Regions from separate parts of the Saccharopolyspora sp. NPDC000359 genome, predicted to be linked through region 2. Evidence: riboswitches for the same ligand, from Rfam matches in the RefSeq annotation. Region 2 holds a riboswitch; each other region holds the start of a gene.
The links. Region 2 has a riboswitch for S-adenosylmethionine ahead of thrC (threonine synthase). Riboswitches for the same ligand answer to the same signal wherever they lie in the genome.
Positions count from the first base shown of each region.

Region 1: linked by a shared signal. The riboswitch ahead of ABT324_RS04975 (methionine ABC transporter ATP-binding protein) and the one ahead of thrC (threonine synthase) in region 2 are both predicted to bind S-adenosylmethionine.
Region 3: linked by a shared signal. The riboswitch ahead of ABT324_RS07605 (aminotransferase class V-fold PLP-dependent enzyme) and the one ahead of thrC (threonine synthase) in region 2 are both predicted to bind S-adenosylmethionine.

Region 1 is NZ_JBEPDU010000004.1:190,639-198,520, reverse strand. It holds gene ABT324_RS04995 (TatD family hydrolase) at 1-709, shown strand, start outside; partial or broken gene ABT324_RS04990 (transglycosylase family protein) at 989-1,240, shown strand; gene ABT324_RS04985 (resuscitation-promoting factor) at 1,803-3,293, shown strand; gene rsmA (16S rRNA (adenine(1518)-N(6)/adenine(1519)-N(6))-dimethyltransferase RsmA) at 3,471-4,331, shown strand; SAM riboswitch class I at 4,507-4,594, shown strand; gene ABT324_RS04975 (methionine ABC transporter ATP-binding protein) at 4,843-5,862, shown strand; gene ABT324_RS04970 (ABC transporter permease subunit) at 5,859-6,542, shown strand; gene ABT324_RS04965 (MetQ/NlpA family ABC transporter substrate-binding protein) at 6,622-7,431, shown strand; gene ABT324_RS04960 (4-(cytidine 5'-diphospho)-2-C-methyl-D-erythritol kinase) at 7,574-7,882, shown strand, end outside.
Region 2 is NZ_JBEPDU010000018.1:76,055-83,936, reverse strand. It holds gene ABT324_RS14340 (DNA internalization-related competence protein ComEC/Rec2) at 1-2,061, shown strand, start outside; gene thrC (threonine synthase) at 2,131-3,390, opposite strand; SAM riboswitch class I at 3,403-3,536, opposite strand; gene holA (DNA polymerase III subunit delta) at 3,633-4,619, shown strand; gene rpsT (30S ribosomal protein S20) at 4,672-4,932, opposite strand; gene ABT324_RS14320 (sulfite exporter TauE/SafE family protein) at 5,142-5,948, shown strand; gene ABT324_RS14315 (EamA family transporter) at 6,181-7,044, shown strand; gene ABT324_RS14310 (VOC family protein) at 7,400-7,780, shown strand.
Region 3 is NZ_JBEPDU010000007.1:154,829-162,710, reverse strand. It holds gene ABT324_RS07615 (RluA family pseudouridine synthase) at 1-372, opposite strand, end outside; gene lspA (signal peptidase II) at 414-1,076, opposite strand; gene ABT324_RS07605 (aminotransferase class V-fold PLP-dependent enzyme) at 1,258-2,595, opposite strand; SAM riboswitch class IV at 2,634-2,749, opposite strand; gene ileS (isoleucine--tRNA ligase) at 2,877-6,032, opposite strand; gene ABT324_RS07595 (hypothetical protein) at 6,338-6,763, opposite strand; gene wag31 (DivIVA-like cell division protein Wag31) at 6,907-7,740, opposite strand; gene ABT324_RS07585 (YggT family protein) at 7,788-7,882, opposite strand, start outside.

The sequences.
Region 1 (7,882 bases), on a different contig from region 2:
CCGCGCGGAGTCCGCCGGGGTCGGCCGGGTGGTGACCGTCGCCGACGACATCTCCTCGGCGCAGTGGGCGGTCGAGGCCGCCTCCTGGGACGACCGGGTGTTCGCCGCGGTCGCCCTGCACCCCACCCGCACCAAGGACTTCGACGACGCCGACCGCCGCACGCTGGAGGAGCTGGTCCAGCACCCGCGGGTGGTCGCGGTCGGCGAGACCGGCCTCGACTACTACTGGGACTACTCGCCGCCGGAGCCGCAGCAGGAGGCGTTCCGCTGGCACATCGACCTGGCCAAGCGCAGCGGCAAGCCGCTGATGATCCACGACCGCGACGCGCACCAGGACATCCTGCGCGTCCTCACCGAGGAGGGCGCGCCGGAGAAGGTGGTGTTCCACTGCTTCTCCGGTGACGCTGAGTTCGCGCGGTCCTGCGTGGACGCCGGGTACGTGCTCTCGTTCGCCGGGACCGCGACGTTCCGCAACGCCAACGCCCGGGGCCTGCGCGAGGCGGCGCAGCTGGTGCCGCTGGAGCAGCTGGTGGTGGAGACCGACGCGCCGTTCCTCACCCCGCACCCGTTCCGCGGCCAGCCGAACGAGCCCTACTGCGTCAATTACACCCTGCGGGACCTCGCCGAACTCCGCGGGATGACGCTGGAGGAACTGGTGGTAGCCACAACCGCCACCGCCGAGCGGCTCTTCGGCCTCGATCAGGTGTAACCCGGGGCCGCGTTCCCTCACTCGCCGTTCCCTGCTAACGGGTGTTGACGCACGCCCGCTTGCAGTCCGCCGCGCCATCCTTACCGTCCACTGTGGAAGCCGGGGTGGAGGGCACCCCCCGAACTCCACCACTCGCTGGCGGAGGCCCTCCTGCCCGGAGGCACAGCAGTCAGGATTGCGATGAAGTTCGGTGATTTCGCGAAGGCGACCGCTGCGGCGGCCATCGTGCTCTCGGGCGCGGCGTCGGTGGCGGCGGTGTCGCCGGGCTCCGCGGCGGCCGCCGGGGTCTGGGACCGGCTGGCGCAGTGCGAGTCCGGCGGGAACTGGTCGATCAACACCGGCAACGGCTACTACGGCGGCCTGCAGTTCAGCCGCCCGACCTGGAAGGCGCACGGCGGCGAGCGGTTCAACCGCTACCCGCACCGGGCGACGCGCGAGCAGCAGATCGTGATCGCCGAGGTGCTGCGCGCGGAGCGAGGCGGATACGGGGCTTGGCCCGCCTGCGCGCGGAAGCTGGGACTGCCGAGGTGACGTTCACGACTCGCCCTGGGACGCGGTTCCCACGGTGAGGGGAGGGGAGCCCGGCCCGAGCACGCAGCGCGCTCGGGCCGGGCTCGCGTCGCGGGGCCGAGGAACGGCCGTTCCGCTGCGTTGTCAGCCCCGTGTGTTACATCACCAAGGTTCGGCGGGAATCAGTTAACGCCCCCGCCCTGGTACCCCTGAACGGGGCAATTTTGGGCGATCTTGCTTACTGATCGTGGTTGGTTGCCTGGCAAACCGGCGTAACGCAGGTCACATGCGGGAACCGGGTGCTTGGCTGCACCGGTTGATCACGCTAGAGTCTCGGCCTCGTAACCGATGACAACCAGTCATGGGGAACGCCCGTTAGTCTCGCCGGTGTACGTCGGGGAAGCGGGCCGTGGGCAAGGGTGCCCCGGTCGGCTAGGACGGCAGTTGGCTTGCGGGAGTCGGATACAGACACGAAGCACGAAGGTTGTGCGCCTGCGGGAACGAAGGAGTTGAGCGATGACACCGTCTCGCCCGACGCCCTCCCGCATCAGCGCGACTTCCGCCTTCGGGAGGTAACGACCCTGTGAACGGACGCGGCGAGCCCAGCTATCCCGGCCACCAGGCCGAGGGCTACTGGGCCGATTCCTTCGACTCTGCAACGGACTGGTTCACCCCGGTCCAGGCCGCTGAGCAGCACACCGCGGTCGGTCTGCTGGACCGGCCCGAGACTGAGCGCTACCCGGCCGAGGACCACCCCAGCTTCCCGCCGGGCGCCCTGGACATCACCCCGGAGGACATCTACGAGGCTCTCGGCCCGGACGCCGAGGACGTGCTCGCGACCGCCGAGATCGACGTCGACGAGGTCATCCGGCTGATCAACGCCGAGACCGTCGTCCTGCCGCCGCTGGTCCTGCCGGAAGAACTGCCGGAGGCCGAGCCGGGCGCCGCCCCGCCGCAGGAGGCGGTCGAGGCGATCACCGTCTGGAAGCGACGCTTCCTCAAGGGCGCGGTCGCTGGCGTGCTGCTCACCCTCACCGGCACCGGCGGCGCGGCCGCCGCGATGGACAAGTCGGTGACCGTCGAGGTCGACGGGCAAGAGCGCACCGTCAACACCTACGAGAGCACCGTCGCCGAGGTCCTCGAGGACGAGGGCATCACGATCGGCCAGCACGATGCGCTGAGCCCGTCCCCGCAGGCCAAGGTCGGCCACGGCGACACCATCACGCTCGACCGCGGTCGGCTGCTCACGCTCAACGTCGACGGCGAGGTCCGCGAGGAGTGGGTCCGCTCGGTCACCGTCGGGCAGGCGCTGCAGCAGCTCGGCGTGCCCACCGAGGGCGCCTGGCTGTCCGCTGACCGCAGCATGGCCGTGCCGAGCGAGGGCATGGAGCTGGTCATCAAGACCAGCAAGGACATCACCCTCATCGACGGCGCCGGTGAGCCGCGGCAGCTGACCACCACCGCGGCCAACATCGATGAGCTGCTCAAGGAGCAGAACCTCCAGCTCGGCGCCGAGGACACCATCACCCCGGGCGGCGACCAGCGGTTGGTCACCGGTGCCGAGGTGCGTATCACCCGCACCGGCAGCACGGTGATCAACGTGACCACGCCGGTCCAGCCGCCGGTCCGCGAGATCGTCGACAACACGATGTTCAAGGGCGAGGAGCGGGTCGAGTTCCCCGGCGTGCCCGGCGAGAAGATCGTGACCACCCGCGTGACCACCCGCAACGGCGAGGAGGTCGGCCGGGAGGTCGTCGGCGAGAAGGTCACCAAGGAAGCGCAGGAGAAGGTCGTGCGCGTCGGTGGCAAGCAGCCGCCGACCAGCGGGGTCTGGGACAAGCTGGCGCAGTGCGAAGCTGGCGGCAACTGGGCCATCAACACCGGCAACGGCTACTACGGCGGCCTGCAGTTCAACAAGTCCACCTGGGACGCCTACGGCGGCGACCAGTACGCGCCGTACCCCCACCAGGCCAGCCGCGAGCAGCAGATCGCGGTCGCGGAGAAGGTCCGCGCCGCCCGCGGTGGCGGCTACGGCGCCTGGCCCGGCTGCTCGTCCAAGCTCGGCCTGAGCTGACGGCTCCAGCCCCGTCCCGCGCGGCGGTGCGGGTAGCGGACCCTCAGCGCCCTCGACTGCGGTGAAGGGCACCTCTCGTCGGCCCGATCGGCGGGAGGTGCCCTTCACCAGCTGCTGCCCTCCGACGTCGCCGCACCTGGTCGGGGCTGTTGGGTGGGGTGCGGGTACGTTTTGTCTGTGGACGACCAGCAGGCGGCGCTGCTCGGCCCGGCCGACGTGCGTCGGCTGGCCGAGGAGCTGGACATCCGGCCGACGAAGAAGCTCGGGCAGAACTTCGTGCACGACCCGAACACGGTGCGGCGCATCGTGTCCTCAGCGTCGGTCACCGCCGACGACGTCGTGCTGGAGGTCGGACCCGGCCTCGGCTCGCTGACGCTCGCCCTGCTGCCCGCTGCGGGCGCGGTGACCGCCGTGGAGATCGACCCGGTGCTGGCCGCCAGGTTGCCGCGCACCGCCGCCGAGTTCGCCCCGGCGCTGGCCGACCGGCTCACCGTGCTCGAAGCCGATGCGCTGCGCGTCCGCGCCGCCGACTTCCCCGCGCCGCCCACCGCGCTGGTCGCCAACCTGCCCTACAACGTCGCCGTGCCGGTCGTGCTGCACCTGCTGGCCGAGCTGCCGAGCCTGGAGCACGGGCTGGTCATGGTGCAGGCCGAGGTCGCCGACCGGATGTCCGCCGAGCCCGGCAGCCGGGTCTACGGCGTGCCCAGCGTGAAGGCCGCGTGGTTCGCCGACGTGCGGCGCGCGGGCCCGGTGCCGCGCAAGGTGTTCTGGCCAGTGCCCAATGTGGACTCCGGGCTGGTGTCGTTCCACCGCGTCGACCCGCCGTCGGGCGCCAAGCGCGAGGACGTCTTCCGCGTGGTGGACGCGGCCTTCGCGCAGCGGCGCAAGACGTTGCGCGGCGCGCTGTCCGGCTGGGCCGGGTCCGCCGCCCAGGCGGAGGAGCTGCTGCGGGCCGCGGGCGTCGACCCGACGGCGCGCGGGGAGCAGCTGCGGATCGCCGACTTCGCGCGCATCGCCGAGGTCGCGGGCGACCGCTGAACCACTCGTCCGGGTGCTTGCCAGGCGGGGTCAATCCGCTACTAGGAGTCACTGCTAACGCGTGGTGTGGCGGAGAAATTCCCGCTCGTCCGGGTGTGTGATTTGGCGAACGATTCCGGAAAGTGACGACTATCAACTTGCGCTGGAATCCGCCAGTGGGGTCTACTATCCGGGAAATCCATCCCGAGCGGCCGAGAGACCTGGCTCCCAGACGCCGCAGCAACCACCCGACGGGCAGGTGCTAACGCCAGGACCGATGGAGTAGCTGTGGATTCCAACGCGCTGTTAGCCGGCCCGCCCGCGGAGCACACCCGGTCGCTGTCGGCCCGGTCATCGCAAAGCCACATCCGGAGGCTGCTGACGCAGCGTCGCGTCATCGACCACGGGCGGCGCACCACCACCGCCTGTCGTCGCGAGATGTGACCCAGCTCTTCCCCTCCCTTTCCGAAGTTCCCTGGCCTGCTGCTCCCTGCGCGGAGCGCGGCCGTCGCGAGCTGATGTGGAGCCGATCGTGATCACAGTCGAGAACCTGACCAAGTCCTTCCAGCAGAACAACGGCACCGTGCGCGCCCTCGACGGCGTCACCATGGAAATCCCGGCCGGCGCCGTGTGCGGCGTGGTGGGTCCCAGCGGCGCGGGCAAGTCCACGCTGGCCCGCTGCATCGCCCTGCTGGAGAAGCCGGACGCGGGCGCCATCCGGGTCGACGGCACCGACCTGGTCTCCCTCGACGGCAAGGCGCTGCGCGCCGCGCGCCGACAGATCGGCGTTGTGCCGCAAGGGGATTCGCTGCTGCGGCAGCGCACCGCCGCGGGCAACGTGGCGCTGCCGCTGGAGGCGGCCGGGATGTCCGGCCCGCAGCGGCGCAGCCGCGTCGGCGAGCTGCTGGACCTCGTCGGGCTGACCGACAAGGCCACGGTCTACCCCGACCAGCTCTCCGGTGGGCAGCGGCAGCGGATCGCGGTCGCCCGCGCGCTGGCCGCCAAGCCGTCGGTGCTGCTGGCCGACGAACCGACCTCCGCGCTGGACCCCGGCACCACCGACTCGGTGCTGACCGTGCTGGACCGCGCCCGCGCCGAACTCGGCGTCACCGTCCTGGTGGTGACCCACGACATGGCCGTGGTGCGCAAGATCGCCGACGACGTCGCGGTGCTCGACGGCGGCCGCGTGGTCGAGCACGGCAAGGTGCTCGACCTGGTCGCCGAGCCCGGCAGCCGGGTCAGCTCGACGCTGCTGCCCGCCACCGACCAGGCCGAGCCGCTGCGCCCGACCGACGGCCGCCACGACGTGGTCGCCGAGGTCGTGCTGGTCGGCTTCGCCGCGGTCGGGGCGCTGCTGCCGGAGGCGGCCAGCCGGTTCGGTGTCGAACTGGCGATCCTCGGCGGCGGGCTGACCCGCCTCGGCGACACGCCGGTGGCGAAGTTCAAGGTCGGCCTGAGCGGCGAGCGCGCGGAGGCCGCGCTGAAGTGGATGGTCGAGCGGGACGCGCACGTGCGACGCGCCCCGGTCTGCGTTGACGGAGTTGCTGCGTGACTGATGTGACCCCCTGGTCGGAGGTCTTGGAAATCCTCGGTGAGGCAACGCTCGGCACGCTGTACATGGTGTTGGTGTCCACCCTGCTGGCAGTGCTGGGAGGCCTGCCGCTCGGTGTCCTGCTACACCTGAGCTCGCCGGTGGGGCTGAACCCGAAGCCTGCGCTGTACCGGGTGCTCGGCGTCGTGGTCGACGTCGTGCGCTCGGTGCCGTTCGTGGTGCTGCTGGTGGTGCTGGCCTCGTTCACCCGGCTGCTGATCGGCACGTCGATCGGCAGCACCGCGGTGATCGTGCCACTGACCATCGGCGCGATCCCGTTCTTCGCGCGGTTGACCCAGAACGCGTTGCGCGAGGTCAGCTTCACCGTCGTGGAGGCGGCGATCACCACCGGGTCCAGCAGACTGCGGATCGTGTGGACGGTGCTGCTCGGCGAGGCGCGGGCCGCGCTGGTCGGCGCGGTCGGCGTCACCGCGGTGGCGCTGATCGGCTACGCCGCGATGGCGGGCGCCATCGGCGGCGGTGGCCTGGGCACCACCGCGATCCAGGACGGCTACCAGGGCTACGACGACCGGCTGCTCTACGGCTCGGTGGTGGTCCTGGCGGTGCTGGCGTTCGGGATGCAGCTGATCACCGACCTCACGGCCAAGCTGGTCGACCGCCGCCGCACCGCGGCGGGCTGATCTTCCGGGTCCGGGTGACCCGACCTCCCCTCGTCCGGGAACGCGTTCCCGTTCTGACGTCCAGAAAGGACAACCCCTGATGCGTTTGCGCTTTGCTGCCCTGGTGGCTGCCGCCGGTCTGGCGCTGACCGCGTGCGGTGGCGGCCCGACCGCTGCCGAGGACCCCAACGCGCCGATCCGGGTCGGGGTCAACCCCACCCCGCACGGCGAGATCCTCGAGTACGTCAAGGACAACCTCGCCGAGCAGGCCGGGATCGACATCGAGATCGTCAAGTTCGACGACTACAACCGGCCCAACGAGGCGGTGGCGCACGGCGAGCTGGAGGCCAACTACTTCCAGCACGTCCCGTACCTGGAGGAGTACCGCAAGCAGCGCGGCGGTGACTTCGAGTGGGTCGCGCCGGTGCACCTGGAGCCGCTGGCGGTGTACTCCAAGCAGTTCAAGTCGCTGCAGGAGATCCCAGGTGGCGCGACCGTGACGCTGTCCAACGACCCGGCCAACCAGTTCCGCGGCCTGAAGCTGCTGGAGCAGGGCGGGTTGATCAAGCTCAAGCCGGAGGCCGCGGTCGGCACCCGGCTGGACGCCGCGATCGCGGAGAACCCGAAGAACATCGACTTCAAGGACCTCTCGCCGGACCAGCTGCCGCGCTCGGTGGACGACGCCGCCGCCGCGGTGGTCAACGGCAACTACGCGATCAAGGCCAACCTGCAGGACCCGGTGGTCGTGGAGAGCCCGGAGGGCAACCCGTACGCCAACGGCCTGGTGACCACCCCGGCGCTGGCCAAGGACCCGCGGATCGTGAAGCTGGCCGAACTGCTGCGCTCGCAGCAGGTCAAGGACTTCATCAACCAGGAGTGGGGCGGCGTGGCCGTCATCCCGGCTTCCTGACCGGCAGCAGCGGTGGAGGGCACCCCCGGGCCTCGGGTCCGGGGGTGCCCTCCGCTGCCTCCACCACCCGCGCGGTGGGGGAAGGTGGCCACATAGTCGGCGGTGGGGTTCCTCGGGCACGTACGCTCTAAGTGTGCTCTCCGTGGTTCCTACCCCCATCACCGTTCGCGTACCGGCCAAGGTGAACCTGCACCTCTCGGTCGGGGATGCCAGGCCGGACGGCTACCACGAGCTGGTCACCGTCTTCCAGGCGCTGTCGATGACCGACGAGGTGACCGTGCTGGCCGCCGAGGAACCCGTTGTCGAGGTGCACGGCGAGGGCGCCGAATCGGTGCCCACCGGGGCCAGCAACCTGGCGTGGAAGGCGGTGCAGCTGCTCGCCGAGCACAGCGGTCGGGACCCGGAGGAGCCCGGCGTGCGGTTGTCGATCAACAAGGGCATCCCGGTTGCC
Region 2 (7,882 bases):
GTGACCCTGACCAGCGCACCAGTTCCGCTGCGCGGCGCGTCCTTCGGGGCGCGGCGAGCGCAGGACCGCGCTCTGGTCCGGGCCGAGCTGGAAACGGCTGACCTCATCGGGCGGCACGTGCGCGCGAGCGGTTCGGTGGTGCTGCTGGTGCCGACCGAGCAGTGGCGTGACCTCATAGCCGGGCAGCAGGTGACGGTGCGGGGCAAGGCTGCACCGCCGCGCTCGGGCGAGCTGACGATCGCTGCGCTGCAGGTGTTCGGGGCGCCCACCGAGGTCGGCCCACCGCCGGGCTGGCAGCGAGCTGCCGCGGACCTGCGCGACGGGCTGCGTCGCACGGCGGCCGCCGAGCTGGGCCCCGCTGCCGCAGGACTGCTGCCCGGCCTGGTCGTCGGTGACACCGGCGCGCTGCCGCCGGAGGTGGAGCAGGACTTCGACACCGCGGGCCTCACGCACCTCATGGCGGTTTCGGGGGCCAACTTGGCGATCGTGTGCGGTGCCGTGCTCGTCGTGCTGCACCTGGTCGGCGCGGGGCCGCTGCTGTCGGCGCTCGGGGCTGGCGCGGCGCTCGTCGGGTTCGTCGTCCTGGCGGGTCCGGAGCCGAGCGTGCTGCGCGCGGCGGCGATGGGCGCGATCACGCTGCTGGCGTTGGTGCTGGGCAGGCGGCGTTCCGCGCTGCCGGTGCTGTCGGCCAGCGTGATCGGCTTGCTGCTGCTGATGCCGGAGCTGGCCACGAGCCCGGGCTTCGCCCTGTCCGTCGCGGCGACGGCCGGGCTGGTCGTGCTGGCCCCGGCGTGGGCGGCAGCCTTGCGGAGCCGGGGTGTCCCGGTCGGCGTGGCGGAGGCCATCGCGGTCCCGCTGGCAGCGCACGTCGTGACCGCTCCGCTGATCGCGGCGCTGTCCGGCACGGTCAGCCTCGTCGCGGTACCCGCGAACCTGCTGGCCGGTCCGGTCGTCGCACCGGCGACCGTGTTCGGCGTGCTGGCAACGGTGGTCGCGCCGTTGTCCGGTTGGCTGGCGGGCGCGTTCTGCTGGCTGGCCGCGCCCGAGCTGGAGTGGCTGGTGCTGGTCGCCGACCGGGCAGCAGCGGTGCCCGGCGGGGCCTTCGACTGGCTGCCCGGGACCACCGGCGGACTGCTGCTGGCGGGGCTGGTCGCCGTTGGTCTGGTCGCGTTGCGCGGCAAGCGGTTCCGCGTCCTGGCGTCGGTGGGCCTGCTGCTCGCGGTGCTCGTGCTGGTGCCGGTGCGCAGCGCGGTGTCCGGCTGGCCCGCGCCCGGCTGGAGCATGGTCGTCTGCGACGTCGGCCAGGGGGACGGGCTCGTGCTCGCCACCGGGCGCCCGGGGGAAGCAGTGGTGGTTGACACCGGCCCCGACCTCCGGCGGGCGGCAGCGTGCCTGGACCGACTCGGAGTGCGCCGCGTCCCGCTGGTCGTGCTGACGCACCTGCACGCCGATCACGTCAGCGGGCTCACCGGGCTGCTGGGCGAGTTCGCGGTCGGTGCGGTGGCGGTGGGGCCGCTGCGGGAGCCGGAGTGGGCGATGCGGCAGGTGCTGCGGGACACCCGGGCGCACCGGGTGCCGGTCGTGCCGATGCAGTCCGGGCAGCGGGTGCGCTGGCCGGGCCTGGTGCTGGACGTGCTGGCACCGGATCCGGCGTCGACCCGGTCGCAGACGGCCGAGGACGCCAACGACGCCTCGATCGTGCTGCTGGCGACCACCCCGGCCGGGCGGCTGCTGCTCACCGGCGACATCGAGCTGCCCGCCCAGGGGCGCCTCATGGCCGCCGGGCTGGACCTGCGGGCCGACGTGCTCAAGGTCCCGCACCACGGATCCCGGTACACCACACCGAGATTGCTGAGCGCGGTGCGGCCGCGGACGGCGCTGATCAGCGTCGGCGACGGCAACAGCTACGGGCACCCCAGCCCGTTCGTGGTGGACCTGCTCACCCGCGGCGGCGCGGAAGTGCTGCGCACCGACCAGGAAGGAGACATCGCGATCCTGCCCGGCCCACGAGGTCCGCGGCACGTCTCACGCGGAGATCCGCTGCGCGCGGTGGACCGCTGAACTCCAGTCCCTTGTAGACGGTACGTGCGCGGTGCCGCGAGCAGCACCGCGCACGTCCGGGAAAGCGGGTTACAGGCCCAGGGCCTGGTTGACGGCCTCGGTCGTCGGAGCCACGGTGGCCTTCGGGCCGATCTGGTCCTGGACCGCGTCCAGCGTCTTCAGCCCGTCACCGGTGATCAGCAGGACGGTCTCGGCGTCCGGGTCGATCTTGCCGGTCTCGACGAGCTTCTTCGCGGTGGCCACGGTGACCCCACCGGCGGTCTCGGCGAAAATGCCCTCGGTGCGGGCCAGCAGCCGGATGCCCTCGCGGACCTCGTCGTCGGTGACGTCCTCGATGGCACCACCGGTCTTGCGCACGATGTCCAGCACGTACGGACCGTCGGCGGGCGCGCCGATGGCCAGCGAGCGGGCGATGGTGTCCGGCCGCACCGGCTGCACCACGTCCTGGTCGTTCTTGTACGCGGTGGACACCGGGGAGCAACCGGTGGCCTGCGCGCCGAAGATCCGCACCGGGCTCGGCTCCACCAGGCCGACCTCGCTGAGCTCGTTGAACCCCTTGTGAACCTTGGTCAGCTGCGAGCCGGAGGCGATCGGCACCACGATCTGCTCGGGGATGCGCCAGCCGAGCTGCTCGGCGACCTCGAAGGCCAGGGTCTTGGAACCCTCGGAGTAGTAGGGGCGGACGTTGACGTTGACGAACGCCCAGTCCTCGTGCTCCCCGGCCAGCTCGGTGGCCAGGCGGTTCACGTCGTCGTAGTTGCCGTCGACGGCGAGCAGCGAGCCGTCGTAGACCGCGCTCATCAGAATCTTGGCGCGCTCCAGGGTCTTCGGCACCAGCACCACCGAGTCCCACCCGGCGCGGGCGGCGGCCGCGGCGACCGCGTTGGCCAGGTTGCCGGTCGACGGGCAGGCCAGCACCTTGAACCCGAACTCGCGGGCGGCGGCCAGCGCGACCGCGACCACGCGGTCCTTGAAGGAGTGGGTCGGGTTCCCGGTGTCGTCCTTGATCCAGATCCGCTTGACGCCCAGCGCCTTGGCGAGGTTGTCGGCCCGGATCAGGCGGGTACAGCCGGGGTCGGTGTTCGGGTGCTCCTCGACGTTGGAGGGCACCGGCAGCAGCTGCTTGTAGCGCCAGATCGACCGGGGACCGGCTTCGATGTCCTCGCGGCGGATCCGGGGGAAGTCGTAGGCCACTTCCAGCGGCGAGAAGTCTTCGAGCGACACGAACTCGGGGGCCAGCGGCTGCCGGTGGCCCTCTTCCTTGGACACCAGTTCGACGGCGTTGCCGAGGTCGAAGGTCGTGTTCGTGCGCTGGGCAGCAGCGGTCATCGCGAGGTCCTCTCCTCATCTGTCCCGCGGACGGGTCGGAATTGGCACCGCTTTCGCCGGAGACCTCGCGCTGAACATCACGATTCACCGGGCGAACGGTTGCCGGGGCTTCATCGGGCCGTTCCCTCTGCCCCTCTGGATGAGCTATTCGGTTGTGCTCGCAACGCTAATGGATCGCGCCGCGTTCTGGCCAGGCCGATCCAGATGCCGGGATCGTCACGGGTGCGTGGGACCATGCCTGCATGAGTTCACCGGCCGTGGTCACCGATCCGCTGCACTTGGTCCTCGGCGACGAGGAACTGCTGGTGGAACGTGCGCTGTGGGCGGCCGTCGGAGCGGCCCGCGCGGCGGACCCGGAAGCGGAGCTGCGCCGGGTGAAGGTGAGCGAACTCACCCCTCCGGAGCTCGCCGAGATGCTCAGCCCGTCGCTGTTCGCGGAGGGCCGGGTGCTGGCCGTGGAGTCCGCGCAGGACGCGGGCAAGGAGATCGCCGAAGCCCTGCTCTCGCACGCCAAGCAGCCGGTCGACGGCGTGACGCTCGTGGTCGTGCACTCCGGTGGCGGGCGGTCCAAGCACGCGAAGGAGTTGCCCAACGCGCTGCGCAAGCTGGGCGCGCGCGTCACCGAGTGCAACAAGATCACCAAACCCGCCGAGCGGGAGTCGTTCGTCCGCGACGAGGTCCGCCGGGCGGGCGGCAAGGCGGACGCGGCGGCGGTGGCCGCGCTGATCGAGACCGTCGGTTCGGACCTGCGCGAGCTCTCCGCGGCAGCGACCCAGCTGGTCGCCGACACCGGGGGCAAGGTGGACGAGACCGCGGTGCGCCGCTACCACCGGGGCCGCGCCGAGGTCACCGGGTTCGCGGTGGCGGAGAAGGCGGTGACCGGGGACCGCGCGGCCGCCCTGGAGGCGCTGCGCTGGGCGGTGCAGCTCGGTGTGCCGCACGTGCTGATCGCCGATGCGCTGGCGGACTCGGTCCGCACCATCGGCCGGGTCGCCGCTGCCGGTGGTCGCAACGACCCGTTCCGGCTGGCCGGGGAGCTGGGCATGCCCGCGTGGAAGGTGAAGAAGGCGCTGGCGCAGTCCCGGGGCTGGAACCCCAGGAGCCTCGCCGCCGCGCTCCAGGCCGTCGCCGAGGTCAACGCCGGGGTCAAGGGCATGGCCGCCGACGCCACCTACGCGCTGGAGCGCACCGTCCTGCGCCTGGTCGAACTCCGCAACCAGCGCTCCTGAACGGCAAACGGCCCCTTCCCGCCGGGGAAGGGGCCGAAGACCAGGCCGAGCCTCAGAGCTCGTTGACGCGCTGAGCCAGCGCGGACTTCTTGTTGGCGGCCTGGTTGCGGTGGATCACGCCCTTGCTGGCGGCCTTGTCCAGCGCCTTGCTGGCGGCCCGCTGCAGCTCGATGGCCTTCTCCTTCTCGCCGGCGGCAGCGGCCTCGCGGAACTTGCGGATCGCGGTCTTCAGCGAGGACTTCACGGCCTTGTTGCGCTGCCGGTTCTTCTCGTTGGTCTTGATCCGCTTCATCTGGGACTTGATGTTGGCCACTGGTGCGCCTCTTCCTCGTCGTGACGAATCAGTCGTGCCGCGCTTGATCGGCCCTGCCCGGGGGCAGGTTTCCTCCACGGCGGAACGCCGCACGGCACGGTCGACCATGTTAACAGCCGCGACCTGGGCGGATGTCGGCCGGGCGAGCCGGGGCGAGAGCGATCACATCCGCCTCGGAACCGGCGCGGCAGGCCATAAGGTCGATCCTCGTGCTCGACGCCCTGAACTGGCCCGGTTTCGCCGATCTCACGCTCGCCGGTCTGCTGTTCCTCTGCGCGGCGGCGTTCCTCGCCGGGGCGGTCGACGCGATCGTTGGCGGTGGCGGCCTGATCCAGCTACCCGCCATGCTGCTGCTGATGCCCGGCGGCGAGGTGATCTACTCGTTGGCCACCAACAAGGTCGCGGCGATCGCGGGCACCTCGGCAGCGGCCCGCACCTACGCCAAGCGCACCCCGATCGACTGGCGCGCCGCGCTGCCGATGGCGGTGGTGGCGCTGCTGGGTTCGTTGGGTGGCGCGATGCTCGCCAACGCCCTGCCCTCGCACGTGCTCAACATCGTCGTGCTCGTCGCGCTGGTGGCCGTGGGTTTCTACACCTGGCGCAAGCCCGACCTCGGTTCGGTGGACGCACCGCGCTTCCAGCGCCGCGCGCAGCTGCTCGTGATGCTCGCGGGTGGCGCGGTGATCGGCTTCTGGGACGGCATCGCTGGCCCGGGCACCGGCTCGTTCCTGGTGTTCCTGCTGGTCGGCTTGGTCGGCTTCGCGTTCCTCACTGCTTCGGCCACGGCGAAGGTCGTCAACGTCGCGACCAACATCGGTGCGCTGATCTTCTTCATCCCGGCGGGCAAGGTGCTGTGGGGGCTGGGGATCTTGATGGCGTTGAGCAACATCGCGGGCAGCGTCCTGGGCGCGGTGGTCGCGGCCCGGCGTGGCTCGGGTTTCGTGCGTCGGGTCTTCCTCACCGTGGTCGTCGGCCTCGTGATCAGCCTGGGTTGGAAGCTCGCTGCGGGCGCCTGACGTGCCGCAGCCCACAAGATCCTTCAAACCGCGCGCCGGGGCGGCGTACCATCAGCGCTGGTTGTGCCTAGGGTTCCGCCCCAGCTCCGTCGCAGATCGCCACAACCAGGAGCGCGGGGGACTGGTCCGAGCGGCACCGGCGGTCGCGGAACGGAAGCGGTCGCACATCTGACGGGACAAAAGCCTGGAGGAACCCGGTTGCTGCGCGCCCGCGCGGCACGGAGGGTTCTTCATGAGCTTGGTCGCCGTGCTCCTCGTCGTCGCCGCCGCGTTCGCGCACGCGGGCTGGAACTTCTTCGCCAAGCGCGCCGGATCGGCTGGCCCCGGGTTCGTGTGGCTGACCGCGACCTGCTCGGCTGCTCTCTACCTGCCGGTGGCCGCCGGGGTGCTGCTCTGGCAGGGGGCTCCACCTCTGCGCAGTTGGGTGCTGGGGGTGCTGGTCAGCGCGGTCGTGCACCTGGCCTACTTCCTGATGTTGCAGCGCGGCTACGCCGTCGGTGACATGTCGGTGGTGTACCCGCTGGCCAGGGGCACCGGCCCGATGTTGGCGATGCTGATCGCGGTGCTGGTGCTGGGTGAGCGGCCGGGCTGGCTCGGGGCGGCGGGCGGCCTGCTGGTCATCGCGGGCGTGCTCGTGATCGGGCTGTCCGATGGGGTGCCCCGCTCCGGCGCGAGCTTGGCCGGGGTCGGTTTCGGCGTCCTGACCGGCTCGCTGATCGCGATCTACACGGTGTGGGACGCCTACGCGGTGACCGGCCTGGCGCTGTCCCCGCTGCTGTACGACTGGGCGAACAACCTCGCCAGGTCGGTCCTGCTGGCCCCGTACGCGGTTCGCCGCCGCGCCCAGATCGCCGCGGTCTGGTCCGAGCACCGGGCGTCCGTGCTGGCGGTGGCGCTGCTGTCGCCGCTGGCCTACATCCTGGTGCTGTTCGCGATGCAGCTCGCCCCGGTGAGCCTGGTGGCCCCCGCCCGGGAGCTGAGCATCGTGATCGCGGGCCTGCTGGCTTGGCGCTTCCTCGGTGAGTCCCAACCCGGCCGCCGCATGGCGGGCGCCCTCGTCGTCCTCACCGGGGTGGTCCTGCTCGGCCTCGCCTGACCGGCCCCGCGCTCGGGGACCCGCGAACTCCTGCGGCGGTGCGGTGCACTTCGGCAGGTACTCCCGGGCACTCGCACGGCGCGTGCCATCGGTGCCTGGGCGTGCGATGGCGGAGCCGGGCTTCTCCCGGATGACTCGTTGCGCAACAGCACGAGCACTGCGATGAGCTCGATGCCGAAGTGCAGCGCGCGCATGCGCATAGCCAGCCTGAGGTCGCCCCCGGCTTCGGGGGTGTCCTGGTGATCGCATGCGATGCCGAACCCACCACCTCGCGTGGCTGTGCTACTTCGGGCGGAGCGCGCTGCGAGGACCGGGTGACTCGGCAGTCTGGGGTGCGGGCCGGTAGGAATGGGGCATGGATGTCTTGGCCAGCCGGTTGATCCTCCGGCCCCGCGAGCGGGACCGGTCGGTGCGGTTCTACCGGGACGTGCTCGGACTGGCGATCGCTCGGGAGTTCCCCGGTGGCACGGTGTTCTTCCTCGGCCAGGGGTTCCTGGAGGTCTCCGGCAGCGGTGGGCCCGGCCCCAGCCCGGACCAGGTCCTGTGGGTGCAGGTGCGCGATGTCCGGGCCGAGTTCGCGCAGCTGCGCGAGCGGGGCGTCACCGTGCTGGCCGAGCCCGAGCGCAAGCCGTGGGGCCTGGACGAGGCCTGGATCGCCGACCCGGACGGCATGCGGATCGTGCTGGTGGAGATCCCGGACGACCATCCGCTGCGCATCGACGTCCGCAACCTCTGAGGTCCGCGGGGCACCGTGACCAGCTCTGTTCCGGCTCGCGCGGCCATGCGAGCCGGTCTCCTGCGGCCCCGCCGTCCGGGGCGGGGCCGCAGGGGAGAAGTG
Region 3 (7,882 bases), on a different contig from region 2:
GAGCCGGTGCACGACGCCCTGCCGCTCGGCGGCGCCGGTGGTCGCGATGCGCACCCCGGCGGCGGCCAGCCCGCCGACCACCGTCGGGCCCTCCCAACCGGGGCTCGGGTGCACCGCGACGCCGATCGGCTTGTCCACCACCACGATGTCGTCGTCCTGGTGGAGGATCTCCAGCCCCTCCACCGGCACGGCGACGACCTGCAGCGGCTGCTGCGCGGCGGGCAGGGACACCTCCAGCCACGAACCGGCCACCAGCCGGTCGGACTTGCCCGCGGGGTTGCCGTCGAGCAGCACGTCACCGGACTCGGCGAGGGTGGCCACCGCGTTGCGGGACAGCCCCAGCAGCTTCGACAGGCCCGCGTCGACCCGCATGCCGTCCAGCCCCTCGGGCACCGGCAGAGTTCGAAGATCGCTCACGACTCGTTCCCCGCCGCCTTCTTCTTCCGGTGCACGGTGCCGTCGTAGTCACGGCCCATCAACGACAGCAGCACGACCAGCACGCCGCCGACGACGATGCAGCTGTCGGCGATGTTGAACACCGGCCACACCGCGCCACCGGGGGCGAGCAGCGACAGGAAGTCGACCACGTGGCCCTGCAGCGGGCCGGGCGCGCGGAAGATGCGGTCCACCAGGTTGCCGCACGCGCCGCCGAGCACCAGGCCGAGGCCGATCGCCCAGCCCGGCGAGCGCAGCTTCGGGGCCAGCCAGATGATCACGCCGACCACCGCGATGGCCAGCAGCGCCAGCAGCCAGGTCAGGCCGGTGGCCAGGGAGAACGCCGCGCCCGGGTTGCGCAGCACGTCGAGGTAGAGCAGTCCGCCGAGCACCTCCACCGGCGGCTCGCCCTCCAGCTCGGCGACCACGAGGACCTTGGTGAGGATGTCGAGCCCGAGCCCGACCAACGCCACCCCGAACAGCAGCGCCAGCAGCTTGCGCGGTGTGCGCGGTCGCTCACCGGGCGCTCCGCTGGACGTCCCGGCGGTCTCGGCCGGGGTCTCGGGCGCCTGCTCGACGGCTTCCCCGGGGTCGGCCGACTCCGGGGATGACTGCCTGGGTGTGGACTGGTCGCTGCTCACACCCCCATTGTCCCTGAACCGCACCGACCGGGTTCCGGCAGTCCCACTGCCCCGCCCCGCAGTTTCAATTGAAACTGCGGTCCGCCAGGGGCCCGAATCGCAGTTTCAATTGAAACTGCGACTCGACGCCGCACCGGGACCACGCCCACCCAACCCGGGAGGAGCCGCGGGGTGGGAGTGGTCAGGGGAGGAAGTCCGGGAGGGGGCGCAAGTCGTCGACCGGGGTCCAGCGGCCGTCGACCTGTTCGTAGCGCCAGGTCGGGCCGTTGGCGACCAGCTCGCGGAGGGCGCCCACCAGCCGGTCGACGTGCTCGGCCGTGGTGCCCAGGCCGATGCTGACGCGCACCGCGCGGTCCGCGTCCGCCCCAGCGCGGGACAGCAACCGCCGAGTGGCCAGGTGCGCGCAGAACAGCCCGTCGCGGACGCCGATGCCGTACTCGGCGGAGAGCGCGGCGGCGAGCAGTCCGGGGTCCTGGCCGTCGACGGTGAAGCTCACCACGCCGACCCGCTCGTGGTCGGGCCCGAACAGCCGGAGCTCGCGCAACCCCGGCACCTCGCGCAACCCGGCGCGCAACCGGCCCAGCAGCGCCTCCTCGTGCGCCACGACGTCCGACCAGTTCGCCGACAGCTCCGCGCAAGCCTTGGCCAGGGCGTGCACGCCGACCGTGTTCGGCGATCCCGCCTCGTGCCGCTCCGCTCCGCTGGTCCAGCTCACCGCGCGCTCGTGCACCTGCCGGGTCGCACCGCCTCCGGCCAGGTACGGGTCCGCGGCGTTGAGCCAGTCGGCGCGCCCGACCAGCGCGCCCGCACCGAACGGCGCGTAGAGCTTGTGCCCGGAGATGGCGACGTAGTCGATGTCGAGCTCGGCGATCCGCACCGGGCGGTGCGGGGCGAGCTGCGCGGCGTCCAGCACGGTCCGCGCACCGCGGCGGCGGGCGACCCGGGCGAGCTCAGCGACCGGCCACAGCTCGCCGGTGACGTTGGAAGCCCCGGTGATCACCGCCAGCCGCGGCCCCTCCGGGCACTCCGCCAGCGCCGCGTCCAGCGCGGCGACCACCTCGGCCGGGGTTCCCGGGGCCTCGATCCGCCGCACCCGCGGGCCGCCCCAGGGGAGCAGCGCGGCGTGGTGCTCGGTGTCGAAGACGACGACGGAAGTGCTGCGTGGCAGGGCCCTGGCCAGCAGGTTCAGCGCGTCGGTGGTGTTGCGGGTGAAGATCACCGAGTCGGTTCGGCGGGCCCCGACGAACTCGCGCAGGACGTCCCGCGCCCCCTCGTAGACCCGCGTGCACACCTGCGAGGCGAAACCCGCGCCGCGGTGCACGCTCGCGTACCACGGCAGCAGCTGGTCAACAGCCGTCCGGACGCTCTCCAGGCAGGGCGCGCTGGCGCCGTGGTCGAGGTTGGCGTAAGTGGCGCTGCCCCCGGTGACCAGCGGGACCCGCAGCGCGTTCCCGACCACGGCGGGCACGCGGTGGTCAGCAGTGGACTGCGTCGGAATGGTGACGACGGCAGACGTCATGATGCCCCTCCCAGGGCCTCATCGGACCCGTCCTGAGGGGTCCGCGCTTGCCGGGTCGCCCTGCGCGACCGGCCAGGTCCTCACCCGGGGCACCCCACCGCGGTTGGAGGGTTGCCGGCCAGCGAGCCGGGGCTTGGCGCTGGCACTCATGACCTTCGGAACAGGAGATTAGGAAAGGGCCCGCACCGCGAGCAACACCTCTTCCCGAAGCGTGGGAGAGGTCTGCGTCACAGCAACGTGGGCGGGCACCTCACGCGCGAGGTGCCCGCCCACGTCGGGGATCAGACCCGGGCGACCGAAACCTCGACCTCGGTGCCGTCCCCGACCGTGCCGGTGGAACCGCCGACCGCGGAACCGGGTTCGACCGCGTCGGCGAGGGTTTCGGCCGCGATGAACTCGCGGTGCGCAGTCACCGCCGACAGCACCTCCTCGGGCGCCGAGACGGTCACCGTGATCCGGTCGGAGACCTCGAAGCCCGCGTCCTTGCGCGCCTGCTGGACGACGCGGACCACGTCGCGGGCCACGCCCTCGGCGGCCAGCTCCGGGGTCACCTCGGTGTCCAGCACGACCAGCCCCAGGTCGCCGGGCAGCGGCGAAGCCGCACCGGAGTCGGTGGACACCAGCCGCTCGGTGAACTCGCCCTCCTGCAGCTCGATCCCGGCCGCGACGACCGCACCGCCCGGCGTGCGGCTCCACTCGCCCGCCTTGACCGCCTTGATCACCTTCTGCACGTCGCGGCCCAGCCGCGGACCGGCCGCCCGCGCGTTCACCGCGATCTCGAAGTGGCCGTGCGCGGCCACGTCGGTGGTCAGCTCCAGCTCCTTGACGTTGACCTCGTCGCGGATCAGCTCGGCGAAGGGCCGCAGCGCCTCCGCCTCCGCGGTGGCCACCACCAGCTTGGCCAGCGGCAACCGCACCCGCAGGTTGTTGGCCTTGCGCAACTTCGAGGCCGTCGAGCACACCTGGCGGACCTGGTCCATCGCGCTCACCAGCGCCGCGTCCGCGGGCAGCTCGTCGACCAGCGGCCAGTCGGCCAGGTGCACCGAGCGGCCCCCGGTCAGCCCGCGCCACACCGCCTCCGCGGTCAGCGGCAGCATCGGCGCCATCACCCGGCAGGTCACCTCCAGCACGGTGTGCAGGGTGTCGATGGCGTCGCGGTCACCGGCCCAGAAGCGGTCGCGGGAGCGCCGCACGTACCAGTTGGTCAGCACCTCCAGGAAGTCCCGGACGGTGCCGCACGCCCCGGCCAGGTCGAGCGAGTCCAGCGCGGCCTGCACGTCGCCGACCAGCTCGTGGGTCTTGGCCAGCACGTAGCGGTCCAGCACGTGCTGACTGTCCACCCTGGACTCACCGGTGACGCCCTCGGCGTTGGCGTACAGCGCCAGGAAGTACCAGGAGTTCCACAACGGCAGCACCGCCTGGCGCACCGCCTCCCGGATGCCCTGCTCGGTGACCACCAGGTCGCCGCCGCGCAGGATCGGGCTGGCCATCAGGAACCAGCGCATCGCGTCCGAGCCGTCGCGGTCGAAGACCTCGTTGACGTCCGGGTAGTTGCGCTTGGACTTCGACATCTTCAGCCCGTCGTGGCCCAGCACGATGCCGTGCGCCACCACGTTCTTGAACGCGGGCCGGTCGAACAGCGCGGTGGCCAGCACGTGCAGCGTGTAGAACCAGCCGCGGGTCTGGCCGTTGTACTCGACGATGAAGTCACCCGGGTAGTGGTGCTCGAACCACCCGGCGTTGTCGAACGGGTAGTGCACCTGCGCGAACGGCATCGAGCCGGACTCGAACCAGCAGTCCAGCACCTCCGGCACTCGGCGCATGGTGGACCTGCCGGTCGGGTCGTCCGGGTTGGGCCGGGTGAGCTCGTCGATCTCCGGGCGGTGCAGGTCCTTCGGCCGTACCCCGAAGTCGCGCTCCAGCTCGTCCAGCGAGCCGTAGACGTCGGTGCGCGGGTGGTTCGGGTCGTCGGAGACCCACACCGGGATCGGCGAACCCCAGTACCGGTTGCGGGAGATGTTCCAGTCGCGGGCGTTCTCCAGCCACTTGCCGAACTGGCCGTCCCGGATGTGCCCCGGCACCCAGTTGATCTGCTGGTTGAGCTCGACCATCCGGTCCTTGAACTTGCTGACCGCCACGAACCAGGACGACACCGCCCGCTGGATCAGCGCGTTGTCGCAGCGCCAGCAGTGCGGGTACGGGTGGTCGTAGGTCTCGTGCCGCAGCAGCAGGCCCGCGTCCTTGAGGTCGCGGGCGATCTGCTTGTTCGCCTCGAAGACCTGCAGGCCCTCGTACGGCGGCACCTCCGCGGTGAACTTGCCGTGCGCGTCGACCGGCACCACTGGCTCGATGTCGGCGGCGTCGGTGACGAGCTTGTCCTCCTCACCGAAGGCCGGTGCGATGTGCACGATCCCGGTGCCGTCGTCGGTGGTGACGTAGTCGGCGGCGAGCACCTGGTGGGCGTTCTCGCGGCCCACGAAGAAGTCGAACGGCGGTTGGTACCGGCTGCCCAGCAGGTCGGATCCCTTGAATCGCTCGACAACGTGGTCGGCGACGTCCTCGCCGAGCTCCCGCGCGTAGGCGCCCAACCGGGCCTCGGCGAGCACGTAGCGCTCGGTGCTGTTGCCCGGCGCGACGAGCACGTAGTCCACCTCGGGGTGCACCGCTGCGGCGAGGTTGGACGGCAGGGTCCACGGGGTGGTCGTCCAGACCAGGGCCAGCGCGCCGTCGAAGGCCTTGCCCGGGGCGGTGAGCCGCAGCCCGACCGTCACCGCCGGGTCCTGGCGCTGGCGGTACACGTCGTCCATGCGGGTCTCGGTGTTGGACAGCGGCGTCTCGCAGCGCCAGCAGTACCAGAGCACCCGAAAGCCCTCGTAGACCAGGCCCTTGTCCCACAGGGCCTTGAACGCCCACATGACGCTTTCCATGTAGTCCAGGTCGAGCGTCTTGTAGTCGTTGGCGAAGTCCACCCACCGCGCCTGCCGGGTGACGTAGTCCTCCCAGTCCGCGGTGTAGCGCAGCACCGAGGTGCGGCACGCGTCGTTGAACGCGGCCACGCCCATGCCCTCGATCTCGGACTTCGAGGTGATGCCGAGCTGCTTCTCCGCCTCCACCTCGGCGGGCAGGCCGTGGCAGTCCCAGCCGAACCGGCGCTCCACCCGGCGGCCGCGCATCGTCTGGTAGCGCGGCACCACGTCCTTGACGTAGCCGGTCAGCAGGTGCCCGTAGTGCGGCAGGCCGTTGGCGAACGGCGGGCCGTCGTAGAAGACGAACTCGTTGGCGCCGTCGGTCCCGGCCTCGCGGGCCTGCACCGAGGCCCGGAAGGTGTCGTCGCTCGCCCAGAAATCCAGCACCTGGCGCTCGATCTCCGGGAACGCGGGCTGGGCAGCCACGCCGCGCTCACCGGCGTCGCCGAACTGAACCTTGGGATATGACATCGCGGATGCGCTCCTCGCGGTGTGTGTCGTTGCCGCCGCACGGTCACCGAGACCTCGGTGCCCACGCGGGGACGACACCTCGTGCGCGTGCTCCGCACGAGATCCGCGGTACCACCCCGCTTGCCGCCGGCGGACGCCGACGACCCCTCGTTGCCAGCTGTGACGGGCTGGACCCGTCCGGTTCTACTGAGGTGCTGCGGGCACCCGTTCTTCCGGAGGCTCCCCGGTGATGGCCGGATCGTCGCCTGGTCGTTCCAGCGTACCGGGCCACCGCCACCAGTTTTCACCGACTCCGCCCGACCGGCTCAGGACGGCCGGACCTCGGCGGCGATGGTGGCGTTCGGCGCGCACAGGGCGCAGGGCGTGAAGCCCAGCTCCCGCGCCTCCCGCAGGCTCAGCTTGACCGTCTTGCGCGAGCCGATCCACTCGCAGGTGCGGACGTGGTAGCGCGGGCGCTCGTCGATCACCAGCACCTGCGCGTCCGGCCGCGCCGCCTCGGCCGCGTTGCTGCGCTCCTCCGCCGGTTCCTCGCCGATGTCGGCGAACGGCGGCTCGGCCGCGTCGCGCTTAACCGCCTCCCGGCGCCGCCGCACCCGGTCCGCCACCAGCAGGCCGACCGCGACCACGCTGGCCAGCACCGACAGCCACGCCAGCTCGGCGTCGCCGCCCACGACGGCGGCGACCAGCACACCCGCCGCGAGCAGGACCAGCAGCAGCACGACCAACAGCACGTGACCTCACACCCCTCGCGGTACGGGTCCCGACGCGCGCCAGCGGCGACGGGCGCGCCACCCGCCGCCGCTGGCTCACAGCGATTCCTCGATCCCGATCGCCCGCGTCACCGGTTCCACCGAGCGCGAGTCAGCACGGGTGGTCAGCCAGCTTCGGCTGCCCGCGCTCCGAAGCTGTAGCTGGCCTGCTGACCGGACGAGCGGCTGCCACTGCTCTCGGCGGGCGCCGCCGACCCCCGGTCCTGCAGTTCGCGCAGCTGCGACTCCAGGTAGGTCTGCAGTCGAGTGCGGTACTCGCGCTCGAACGTGCGCAGGGTTTCGATCTTCTTCTCGAGGGCGTTCTTCTCCGACGTGATGTTGCCCATCACTTCGGCGTGCTTGCGCTGCGCGTCGCGCTCCAGGTTGGCGGCCTTCTCGCGGGCCTGCCGCTCCAACGTCTCGGCCCGGGTGCGGGCGTCGTTGAGCATCGTCTCGGCCCGGGTCCGGGACTCGTTGACCATGCTGTCGGACTTCGAGCGCGCTTCCGAGAGCAGCTGCTCGGATTTCGTCCGGGCCTCGGCGAGCATGCCGTCGGCCTCGGCCTTGGCCTCACCGGTCAGCCGGTCGGCCATCTCCTGCGCGAGGCCCAGCACCTTGGCGGCCTGCACGTGGTGGTCGCCGCCGGGCGAGGTCTGCTCGGCAGCGGTCGGCGCCGGGACCGGGGTGAGCCGGCGCGGTTCCTCCGTCGGGGCGGCCGGGGTCGAGGAAGCGGACGCCGCCTGGCTGCGGGCGTCCTCCAAGTCGACCTGCGCGGTCTGCAGCTGGGACTCCAGCTGCTCGACCTGGCTGCGCAGATCGTTGTTCTCCTCCACCAGCCGGGCAAGCTCGGCTTCAACCAGGTCGAGGAATGCGTCCACCTCGTCCTCGTTGTAGCCCCGCTTACCGATCGGAGGTTTGCTGAACGCGACGTTATGCACGTCGGCGGGGGTCAGGCCCACAAGATCACCTCACGCACTCCTCGGCTGCGGGTAGCCCGGGTTCCCCGTCACCCGGGCTGCACCAGTCGCATCAGTATGAACACGACCAGCAGCAGCACCATAATCGATAGGTCCAGTCCGACGCCGCCGATCCGGACCGTCG